Linked DNA regions of Hamadaea flava. Each later gene encodes a partner of the first gene's protein in a complex. Links are inferred from orthologs where the notes say so. Each region holds a gene or a part of one and is shown on either strand. Other genes may lie near its edges.

Region 1 (5,736 bases):
CCCTGGCCGATGCCGTACTGAAGCGCCTGGGCGCCCTGGTTGACGATCAGGTCGCGCAGCATCTCGCCGATGGCGTCCAGCGGCAGAGCGGAGGTGTAGGGGGCGCCCCCGGCGAGGGAGACGACCTCGGGGCGGTTGGCTACGGCGAAGAGCGCTCGGATCTCGCTGGCGGTCATTCCGGCGACGCGCTGTGCGTATACCCCGGTGTAGTCGTCCAGCGTCGTTCCGCTGCTGTCGCTCCAGCCGCTCATGCCAGCCTCGCCTCCCAGCGCCCCTGGCGAGGCGCGCATACAAGCTTCGATAGTAACGGCGCGTGGGCACCCGGGTCGCGGCCAGTTCGCCGAAGGTGGCTCTTCGTCCCGGTAGATGGACGCGAACGGCGGATCGTGTCCGGATCTCCTCGCCAAGGGTAGTTACGGCGCGTAAGGTCGGGGGGTCGGCAAATTCCAGCATCACTACCCAGAGCGGGCACGCCATGTCGCGACGCGTGGTCAATCTGACCCTGGACACCCTGGAAGACCTGCCCCGCAGTTGCCGGGGCTGCGTGTATTGGGAGCTGGATCCCGTCTCGGCCGAGCGCGCCTGCGCCAACGGTGATCCGGGGCTGGAGAAGGAAGCCTGGATCTCGCAGACGCTCCTCGAATGGGGCTCCTGCGGCAAGATCGTCTACGTCGACGGGATGCCGGCCGGCTTCGTCATGTACGCGCCGCCGGCTTACGTGCCGCGCAGCCACGCCTTCCCGACCTCGCCGGTATCCCCCGACGCCGCCCTGTTCATGACGGCAAACGTGGTCGCGCCGTTCGCCGGGGGCGGGCTGGGGCGCATGCTCGTCCAGGCGATGGCCCGCGACCTGATGAAGCGCGGGATCAAGGCGATCGAGGCGTTCGGCGACGCCAAGTTCGGCGAGCTCGACTCCGAGCTGGGCCCGGTGGGCTGCGTGACCCCGGCCGACTTCTTCACGGCGGTCGGCTTCAAGACCGTCCGCCCGCACCCACGCTTCCCCCGCCTGCGGATGGAACTGAGAACAGCGCTCTCGTGGAAGTCCGACGTCGAGTACGCCCTGGAGAAGCTCCTCGGCTCGATGTCCCCCGAGGGCCTGCTGCGCCCGGTACGCCCCGCGACGCGGTCGCTATCGGGCCAGCTCGGCTCGTAGCGCGCTGACGTCGATCGAGCCGGTGAGCACGTCGGCGTCGACGGGGTAGTACATCCGCTGCACGGCCGCGACGATCGCCTCGACGACCCGATCGCGGAATCGGGGATCGGTCAGGCGCTCCCGGTCCGACGGTGAGGTCAGGTAGCCGATGTCCACGCGTACGGCGGGCATCCGGGTGAGCTTGAGGACGTCCCAGCTCTTGGCGTGCACCTGGCAGTTGCGCAGTCCGGTCCGGGCCACGATCTCGCGGAGCACCAGCCCGGCCAGCCGCTCCCCCATCGTCGAGGTGACGCCGTTGTCGGTGCCGTAGTGGAACGCGGCGACCCCATCAGCCTCCGGGTTCTTGTGCCCGTCGAGGTGAATGGAGATCAACAGGTCCGCGCCGAGGTCGTTGGCGAGCTGCGCCCGCTGCAGGCTGGAGACCTCCGCGGGCGGATTGGGCCCGCGCGTCAGATGCACGCGCATGCCGCAAGCGGCCAGCCGGCCCTCCAGCCGGGCGGCCAGGTCGTACGCGAGATCGGCCTCGGACCAGCGCAGCGGCCCCTCCGGGACGGTGACGCCGGGATCGTCGGCGCTGCCGTGCCCGGGGTCGATGACGATCTGCCGGCCGACCAGCACCGGGCCGTACGCCTGGAAGACCTGCTCCTCCCGGAGCCGCAACGGAGCGCCGCCGACGACCTTGCGGCCGAGCCGGCGCAGCGCGTGCAGCGTCTGCGGGCCACAGGCCCCGTCCGGCGTCAAACCGACCTCTCGTTGGAACTGCGCCACCGCTCGCGCCGTACGCGGTCCGTAGACCCCGTCGGCCCGGCCGACGTCGTAGCCCATCTCGAGCAGGCGTTCCTGCAGTTGGCGTACGTCGTCGCCGGTGATCGCGTCGGGCACGGCGTGGTAGAGGGTCCGGGCGCCCAGATGCCACTGCGCGGCGAGCAGCGCTCTCCACGTCTCGTCGCCCACTTCGCCGTCGACCGACAGTCCGCGGCTCTGCTGGAAAGCCCGCACACCGCGTTCCATGTCATCGGTGAACTGGGCAGCGTCATCGGGCTTGTCCACGGCCAGGCTCATGCCCGCGAGGATGCCGCGGATCTCGAGCACAGCCGCGCCCTGGTCGCCCCGCCGGATCGGACGCACGAACCACCTCCTGCCGAAACCTTCCCCGGACCCATCCCCCGCACCACGGCCGGCCTAACCAGCGGCGGCGTGTCCGGCTTGCCGGATGTGCGAGGAGAAAGCCCACGGGAGCGTACCGTGCGCGTCGCCGAAAACGGCACACGAAACGGCTTCGGCCCCGTCAGCGAAGGCCGACGGGGCCGAAGGGGCCGGCTGCGGGACTAGAGAGCCGACTCGATGAGCCGGACCAGGTCGCCCTTGGGCTTGGCGCCCGCCACGGACTGCACCGGCTGGCCGCCCTTGAAGATGGTCAGCGTCGGAACCGACATCACCCGGTACGCACGGGTGGTCTCCGGGTTCTCGTCGATGTTGACCTTCACGATGCGTACCCGGTCGCCCATCTCGTTGGCGATCTCCTCCAGCACCGGCGACACCTTGCGGCACGGCTGGCACCACTCGGCCCAGAAGTCCACCAGGACCGGCTTGTCGGACTGGAGCACATCGCTGACGAAAGTGTCGTCGGTGACGACCTTGGCACCCATGGGGGTCTCCTTTGCGGTTGGCGCTGATCAGTGGAGGTGGGCCAGCCAGCGCTCGGCGTCGAGCGCGGCGGCGCAGCCGGAGCCGGCCGCGGTGATGGCCTGGCGGTAGGTGTGGTCTACCAGGTCGCCGGCGGCGAAGACGCCGGGCAGGTTCGTGTAGGTCGATTGGCCCTGGGTGACGACGTAGCCGTCGTCGTCCAGCTCCACCTGGCCCCGGAACAGCTCGCTGCGGGGGTCGTGGCCGATCGCCACGAAGACGCCGGTCACGTCGAGCTTGCGCTGCTCGCCGGTGACGGTGTCGTGCAGCGTGACGCCGGTGACCTTGCCGTCGGAACCGAAGATCTCGTCGATCGCGGAGTTCCAGGCGACCTTGATCTTCGGGTTGGCCAGGGCGCGCTCGGCCATGATCTTGCTGGCGCGGAACTCGTCGCGACGGTGGACGATCGTCACGGTCTCGGCGAACTTCGTCAGGAAGGTCGCCTCCTCCATCGCGGAGTCGCCGCCGCCCACGACCACGATGTGGTGGTCGCGGAAGAAGAAGCCGTCACAGGTCGCGCAGGACGACACGCCGTGGCCCAGGAACTCCTGCTCCCCCGGTACGCCCAGCGGCCGCCAGGCCGAGCCGGTGCTGAGAATGACCGCGCGAGCGGTGTACTCCGTCTCGCCGACCCAGACCTTCTTCACGTCACCGCTCAGGTCGACGCGGGAAGCGTTGTCGGTCAGGAACTCGGCGCCGAAGCGCTCGGCCTGCTTGCGCATCTGGTCCATCAGCTCGGGGCCCATGATCCCGTCCGGGAAGCCGGGGAAGTTCTCGACCTCGGTCGTGGTCATGAGCGCCCCGCCGGATTCGAAACCCTCGATCACGAGCGGATTCAGGTTGGCCCGCGCGGCATAGATCGCCGCCGTGTATCCGGCGGGACCAGATCCGATGATGATCAAGTTCCTGACGTCGCTCACAGTTGCTCCTCGGGCATCTGCCATGGGGACGGACCGCGTCACCGACCCTAGAAACGCCATCGTACGGATGTGGAATTCCCGGGCCGCGCAGGCGTGCGCGAGGTCACCCGACGCGCTTGCTCACCACGAGGTCAGCATTGTTCCCCACGCCGCAGTCCGGTCCGGCCACCGCCACCCAGCGAGCGTCGTCGGCGGTACGCGTCACCACGATCAGCGCGGGGGAGCCGGCGTACCGGGCGTAGTCGACGCCGACCACCGTGCCGGGCACCTGCTGGGTGACCCAGGTCAGGCAGCGGCTCAGGTCGGCCTCGGTGAGCAGCCGGGACAGCGCGTCCGGCACCGGCGACGCGAAGGAGGAGAACGGGTCGGGCGCGCCCGACGCCGACTTCTCCGGGCTGGTCTCGCTCGCCCGCAGCGTGTTGGCGTTGCCGAAGTCGGTCGCCAGCACCAACGTGGTCTCGGAATAGTCGCGGCCGGTGGCGAACCGGGCGGCGGACGCGGCTTCAGCATCCGGTGCGGACATGGGGGCGTTGGCGCTGCCGCCACTGTCGGTGGCCGCGTCGGTCAGCGGCCGCAAGGCCGAGATGCCGATCCCCAACGCGGCGAGGATGACGAGGCCGACCAGCACCGGCGCCCAGCGGCGGCGGCGAGAGGCCGCCCGCCCGGCCGGGCGGTTGTCCGCCGGACGGTTGTCGACCGGCCGGGTCGGGCCGTTCGGATCAGGTGCCCCGATCGGCGGCTCGGCCAGCAGCGTCGCCTCCAACCGGCCCCAGACGTCGTCCGGCATCATCTCCGACTCGCCGCCGAGCGCGCGTAGCCGACCCTGGACGTCATCGGTGGCGGCGACGAGGTCGGCGTGCGCGGCGGCCCACGTGATATCGGTCCGGATCCGCTCGCTGACCTGGTCGGCCTCCGGGGTGCCGTCGAGCGCCCCGCCGACGTAATCGGCGAGCAGATCGAGGTCGGGCTGGTTGATGGGGCTCATGCCGACCGACCTCCCGCCTGATCTAGCCCTGCCCGTGATATGCCTGAGACGTCGCCGTGACCAGGTGGGTTCCCGCCGTTACGTAGGTCACTCAGCATCGTCGCGAGCCGGGCTCTGCCACGTGAGCAGCGGCTCTTCACGGTACCTTCGGCGACGCCCAAGATCGTGGCGACTTCCGCGACCGGATACCCCTGGACGTCGACCAGGATCAGGGCGGCTCGCTGCTCCTCGGGGAGCTGGGCCAGCGCCTGGCGTACGACGAGGTGGGTGTCGTGGTCGATCACCGGGGAGGCGGGCTCGGGGCGGCGTCGGCCCTCGTCCTCCGTCGACTCGCCGGGCAACGGGACGGTCGGCCGGGCCTGCCGGCGGCGTACTCGGTCGAGGCACGAGTTCACGACGATGCGGTGCAGCCAGGTGGTCACCGCCGCCTCGCCTCGATAGCCGTCGGCCGACCGGTACGCCTTGAGCAGCGCGTCCTGGAGCGCGTCGGCGGCTTCCTCCCGGTCGTGCAGCGTACGCACGGCGACGGCCCACAGCCGGTCCCGGTGCCGCCGGACGAGTTCGGCGAAAGCCTCGCGATCTCCGGCGACGTGCGCGGCCAGCAGATCCTCGTCCGACAGCGGAAGCATCACTTCACCCGGACCGTGATCTCCTGAACGCCGATCTGGTACCGGTTGGAGCCGTCTTCCGGGTCGCGGGGGATCCCGCTGATCCACAGCACGAGGTAGCGGACCTGGGCGGCGTCCTCGGTGCTGAACACCATGTTGGTGCCGTTGAACTCGTCGAGCGCCCCGCCGATCTGCGTGAACGAGGTCAGCGCGCCCTGGTCGGGGACCGTGTTGCCGCCGAGCAGCTTCACGGAGGCGCCGTTGTCGGACAGCACGACGGTGACGTCGGCGACCGCCTTGGCCGCGCCGAGGTCGATGACCAGCCCCATGCCGGGCTTGATCCCGCCGGGGCCGAAGTTCTGGTTGTAGTGGTCGGTCTTCCAG
Region 2 (4,901 bases), 2.9 Mb from region 1 along the record:
TGATCGCCGTCTGCGATCACGTCCACGAAACCCTGCCCACCGAACAGACCCGGCTGCACTGGTCGGTTCCCGACCCGGTCCCGGTCGACACCGACGACGCGTTCGAAGCCGCCTACATCGATCTGGCCGACCGCATCGAACGGCTGATCCCCACGATCGAGGAGCATCACCCGTGAGCACCATCCGGCCGATTCAGCCCCGACGGCTGATCGCCGAATATCTCGGCACATTGCTACTCGTCGTCGCCGTCGTCGGCTCCGGGATCATGGCCGTCACCCTGTCCCCGGACGACGTCGGCCTGCAGTTGCTGGAGAACTCGATCGCCACCATGCTCGCCCTGGCCGTACTCATCCTGATCCTCGGCCCCGTGTCCGGCGCACATTTCAACCCGGTCGTCACCCTTGCCGACTGGTGGCTGCACCGCCGCGACGACGACACGATCGGCCTGGCCGAGGTGGTCGGATATGTTGGCGCGCAGGTGCTCGGTGCGATCAGTGGCGCGGTCCTCGCGAACCTCATGTTCGGTCTCGACGCGGTGTCATGGTCGGTCACCGCGCGTACGACGCCGCACCTGTGGATCGGTGAAACCGTGGCCACCGGCGGGCTGATCCTGCTCATCTTCGGTCTCGTGCGTACCCACCGCACCCGATACGCCCCGGCCGCCGTCGGCGCATACATCGGCGCAGCCTACTGGTTCACCAGCTCCACCAGCTTTGCCAACCCGGCCGTCACCGTCGGCCGCGCCTTCACCGACACCTTCGCCGGGATCAGCCCCGCCTCCGTGCTCGCGTTCATCGCCTTCCAGATCATCGGTGCGATCGCGGGCCTCGCTCTGGTGGCTGTGTTGTATCCACGACCGCAGACCGTCACCGGCGATATCGCCACCATCGAACCCGCCACCACTTCCGAGCGTGTACCCGCCAGGAGCAGGACATGACCGAACCCGCCGGCTGGCAGATGCCCACCCTGATCAGCCCCGAAGCCACCCTCGCCCGCGCCGCCGAACAACTTGCCGACAAATACAAAGGCGTGTTCTCCCTGGAGACGATCCTGCGTTACCTCGACGAGTCCTACACCCTCCTGGCAGCGACCGCGAAGGTCACCGGCCACCTGCCCAACCTCGCCGTGCACTTCGCCACCGACCGCCTCGCCGCCATCGCCAAGAACGACGGCTCGGTCATCACCGGCATCCCCGAGGTGCTGTTCGTCTGCGTCCACAACGCCGGCCGCTCCCAAATGGCCGCCGCACTGCTCGACCACCACGCCGCAGGCCAGGTGCACGTCCGATCAGCCGGGTCCACCCCCGCCGCCGAGATCAGCCCCGCCGTGGTCGCCGCACTCGCCGAAGTCGGCGTCGACGTGACCAAGGACTTCCCCAAACCGCTCACCGACGAAGTCGTCCGCGCCTCCGATGTGGTGGTGCTGATGGGCTGCGGCGACGCCTGCCCCATCTACCCCGGCAAGCGCTACCTCGACTGGGACCTGCCCGACCCAGCAAGCCTGCCCATCGGCCAAGTCCGTCCCATCCGCGACGAGATCGACCGCCGCGTCCGCGTACTTCTCACCGAGCTGACTGATCAAGGCAAGGAGAGCACCACCCCATGAGCACCGACAAACCGAGCGTGCTGTTCGTCTGCGTCCACAACGCCGGCCGCTCGCAGATGGCCGCCGGCTGGCTGCGGCACCTGGCCGGCGACACCGTCGAGGTCCGCTCCGCCGGCTCCGCACCCGCAGACCAGATCAACCCCGTCGCCGTCGCAGCGATGGCCGAGGTCGGCATCGACATCACCGACCAGAAACCCAAGATCCTCACCCCGGAAGCATCAGAGGCGTCCAATGTGGTCATCACCATGGGCTGCGGCGACGTCTGCCCCTACTTCCCCGGCCAAACCCACCTCGACTGGGAACTCGACGACCCAGCCGGCCAAGGCATCCAAGCCGTACGCCCCATCCGCGACGAGATTCGCAAACGCGTCGAAGCGTTGATGACCGAACTACTGCCGTCGGCGTGACCGCACGTGACGCCTTCCAAAGCCGCTGCGGCGGCCACGGAAACGGTCTGAACAGGAACCACAGTTGCTGAAAATGAACACCCGCCCCCGCCATCACGATGTCCTGGTCATCGGCGGCGGACAAGCCGGCCTCGCGGCCGGGTTCTACCTGCGACGGCACGCCATCGACTTCACCATCCTCGACGCCGGCCACACCCCGGGCGGGCAGTGGCCACACAGCTGGGATTCGCTGCGGCTGTTCTCCCCGGCCCAGTTCAGCTCCCTGCCCGGCTGGCCCATGCCGCCGGTCGCCGGATACCCCGACGCCGCACACGTCGTGGACTACCTGACCCGCTACGAACACCGCTACCAGCTGCCCATCCATCGCAGCACACGCGTGGCCGCGGTCCGACGCGACGACGACGGCTTCCTGGTCGACACCAGCAGCGGACCGTGGACCGCCCGGATAGTGGTCAGCGCCACCGGCACCTGGTGGCGGCCCTTCCTCCCAGCCCTGGCACGTGGCAGCGCGTATGCCGGCGCGCAGTTGCACACCGCCGAATACCGCAAACCGCAGGACTTCACCGGCCAGCGCGTCACCGTGGTGGGCGGCGGCAACTCCGGCGCCCAGATCGCCGCCGACCTCACCGGCCACGCCGCCGAGGTCCGCTGGTGCACGCTGCGGCCGCCTCGGTTTCTACCCGACGACGTCGACGGCCGGATCCTGTTCCAGCTGGCCAACCGCCGCTACCGCGCCCTGCAAGCCGGACAGCCGACGCCGGCCGGGATCGGCGAACTCGGCGACATCGTCGCGGTGGAGGCCGTCCGCGCCGCCCGGGACGGCGGACACCGCACCGCCTGGCCGATGTTCACCAGCCTCGGCACCGACGGACCCCGCTGGGCCGACGGTTCCGCCTGGGCGTGTGACGCGGTCGTCTGGGCCACCGGATTCCGGCCCGCCCTCGCACATCTGGCCCCGCTGAAACTGTCCCGCGAACACGGGCACCCTGTCACCGACGGCACTCGAAGTGTCGACGAACCGCGGCTGCATCTGCTCGGCTACGGCGACTGGACCGGCCCCGCCTCAGCCACCCTGATCGGGGTAGGCCCAGCTGCCCGCACCATGGCCACCCAGATCGCCGCGACCCTAGACCAGTGACCGCAGCGCCGTCAGCGTCGCGTCGACGTCGGCTTCGCTGTGATAGTGCAGGAACCCCACCCGCACCGCCCCACCGGTGATGCCGAGGGCGTCGAACACCGCCGGCGCGTGGAACATGCCCGCACCGGCCGCGATCCCCCGGCTGGCCAAGGCTTTCGCGACCTCGACCGGGGCGTGGCCCGGCACGGTGAGCGCGAACGTCGCGGTACGGCCGTCCATCGCCGGAAGGCCGTGCAACCGGATCCCGTCCGGCAGACCATCGAGGAACCGCTGCCCGAGCCGCCGTTCGTGATCGACGATCGCGGCCCAGCCGACGCTGTCGACATATTCGAGGGCGGCGACCAAGCCGGCGAGGGCTTCGAACGCCAGGGTGCCGTGCTCGAATCGGGCCGCGCCCGGCGCGGCAACGGCGTGGGCCGCCTGATGCGGCCGCCACCGGTCGGCGACCCGCTCACGGACGTAGAACAGACCAAGGTGCGGGCCGAAGAACTTGTACGCCGAGCAGATCGCCACATCCACCCCCAGCTCGCCGACCACGGTCGGGAAGTGCGGTGCCCAGTGAGTGGCGTCGGCCCAGGCGATCGCCCCAGCCGCGTGCGCCAGCTGGACGACGGCAGCCACGTCTACCGCAGTGCCGGTCGCGTTGTTGGCGTACGGGAACGCCACGATCCGCGTCCGCTGCCCGATCGCCGCGGCAAGGGCGACCATGTCGAGCCGGCCGTCACCGTCGAGACCCACTGTCTTCACGACCAGACCCCGGTCGGCGGCGGCCTGCGTCCACGGGGCGATGTTCGCATCATGATCCAGGGCGGTGACCACAATCTCATCGCCCGCGACCACATCCCGGGTCGCCGCCCGCGACAGGTTGAAGTTCACCGAGGTCGCGTTGAACCCGAATCCCACCTCCGCCGGCGATGCGGCGCCCAGGAACGCGGCCGCCGCCGCCCGTGCCCCCGCGACCAGATCACCGGTCGCCTCGCTGGCAGCGAACACCCCACCCAGATTCGCGTTACTGGCCGACAGATATCCGGTGATCGCGTCGAGCACCGGCTGCGGAGTCTGCGAACCACCCGGCCCGTCCAGACGGATCACCCCATTGGCGAACGCCGGGAAAAACACACGCACCGACTCGATCGGCAGCGCACCCATAACCCACACCTTTACCTCGATAGTCTTCAAAACAGCCGTCCGGCAGCGTCCCGCAGGCCACTATCACCTGTCAACCTAGACAGATGTCGAATCAGCGGTGGACCCGCACCACGGGGCGCACCGGCGCTCCCACCCCTCACTGCGGCGGACCAGGCCGGTCGGTCTGGGGACCGCCGTCCGTAGGATCGCGGTCGGCCAGAGATCGCGCGACGATTGCCCTAGCAGCCACTCGCCCCTCGGTGGAGGTGTGCGATGACTGGTGCGGACACGCAGGTGGAGCAGCCTGATCTATTGGGTTGGTGGATCGGTGCGAACGGTCCGGGTCGGCGGACGCGCATCCCCCGGCGGACCGCTCCGAGCACGGTGCTCAGGTTCACGTTCTACGGCTGCGACTCCACCAAGGACTTTCAGGACCGTCTGTCATCGGGCCGGCGGCAACGGGACTTCGCCGGCGAGCTGATCGCCGGGCGGGGCATGATCGTGGCGGAGTTCTTCGACGTCGGTGTCTCCCGGCGCACACCGTGGCATCTTCGCCCGCAGGCCGGCCACCTGCACGGAGCGCTCCCCCAGCCTGGTCGGGGGTTTGATGCGATCGTGGTGGG

The links. Proteins that work in one complex are often made in the same cells at the same time.
Region 2: the proteins of trxA (region 1) and HDA40_RS08920 are in contact, whole or in part, in an NMR structure (PDB 2IPA), measured with the Bacillus subtilis proteins. The link is inferred for Hamadaea flava from one-to-one orthologs.

The regions. Positions count from the first base shown.
Region 1 is NZ_JAMZDZ010000001.1:4,810,296-4,816,031, reverse strand. The notes cover bases 1,143-3,974. They hold trxA (thioredoxin), read right to left. Parts: upstream 2,803-3,974; coding sequence 2,482-2,802; downstream 1,143-2,481. Other genes in these bases: HDA40_RS22765 (RsmA family anti-sigma factor), read right to left, coding at 3,863-3,974; trxB (thioredoxin-disulfide reductase), read right to left, coding at 2,830-3,759; HDA40_RS22780 (N-acetylmuramoyl-L-alanine amidase), read right to left, coding at 1,143-2,281; HDA40_RS22785 (GNAT family N-acetyltransferase), read left to right, coding at 1,143-1,153. Also shown: HDA40_RS22790 (aminotransferase-like domain-containing protein), read right to left, coding at 1-251; more of HDA40_RS22785, read left to right, coding at 476-1,142; more of HDA40_RS22780, read right to left, coding at 1,130-1,142; more of HDA40_RS22765, read right to left, coding at 3,975-4,744; RNA polymerase sigma factor SigM, read right to left, coding at 4,741-5,373; HDA40_RS22755 (protein kinase family protein), read right to left, coding at 5,373-5,736. UniProt on the Bacillus subtilis protein: Participates in various redox reactions through the reversible oxidation of its active center dithiol to a disulfide and catalyzes dithiol-disulfide exchange reactions.
Region 2 is NZ_JAMZDZ010000001.1:1,864,182-1,869,082, forward strand. Bases 308-3,306 are described here. They hold HDA40_RS08920 (arsenate reductase ArsC), read left to right. Parts: upstream 308-1,601; coding sequence 1,602-2,012; downstream 2,013-3,306. Other genes in these bases: HDA40_RS08910 (aquaporin), read left to right, coding at 308-937; HDA40_RS08915 (arsenate reductase/protein-tyrosine-phosphatase family protein), read left to right, coding at 934-1,605; HDA40_RS08925 (ArsO family NAD(P)H-dependent flavin-containing monooxygenase), read left to right, coding at 2,086-3,150; HDA40_RS08930 (cysteine desulfurase-like protein), read right to left, coding at 3,139-3,306. Outside these bases: HDA40_RS08905 (arsenate reductase/protein-tyrosine-phosphatase family protein), read left to right, coding at 1-176; more of HDA40_RS08910, read left to right, coding at 173-307; more of HDA40_RS08930, read right to left, coding at 3,307-4,299; HDA40_RS08935 (hypothetical protein), read left to right, coding at 4,552-4,901. UniProt on the Bacillus subtilis protein: Catalyzes the reduction of arsenate [As(V)] to arsenite [As(III)]. In vitro, can dephosphorylate para-nitrophenyl phosphate (pNPP).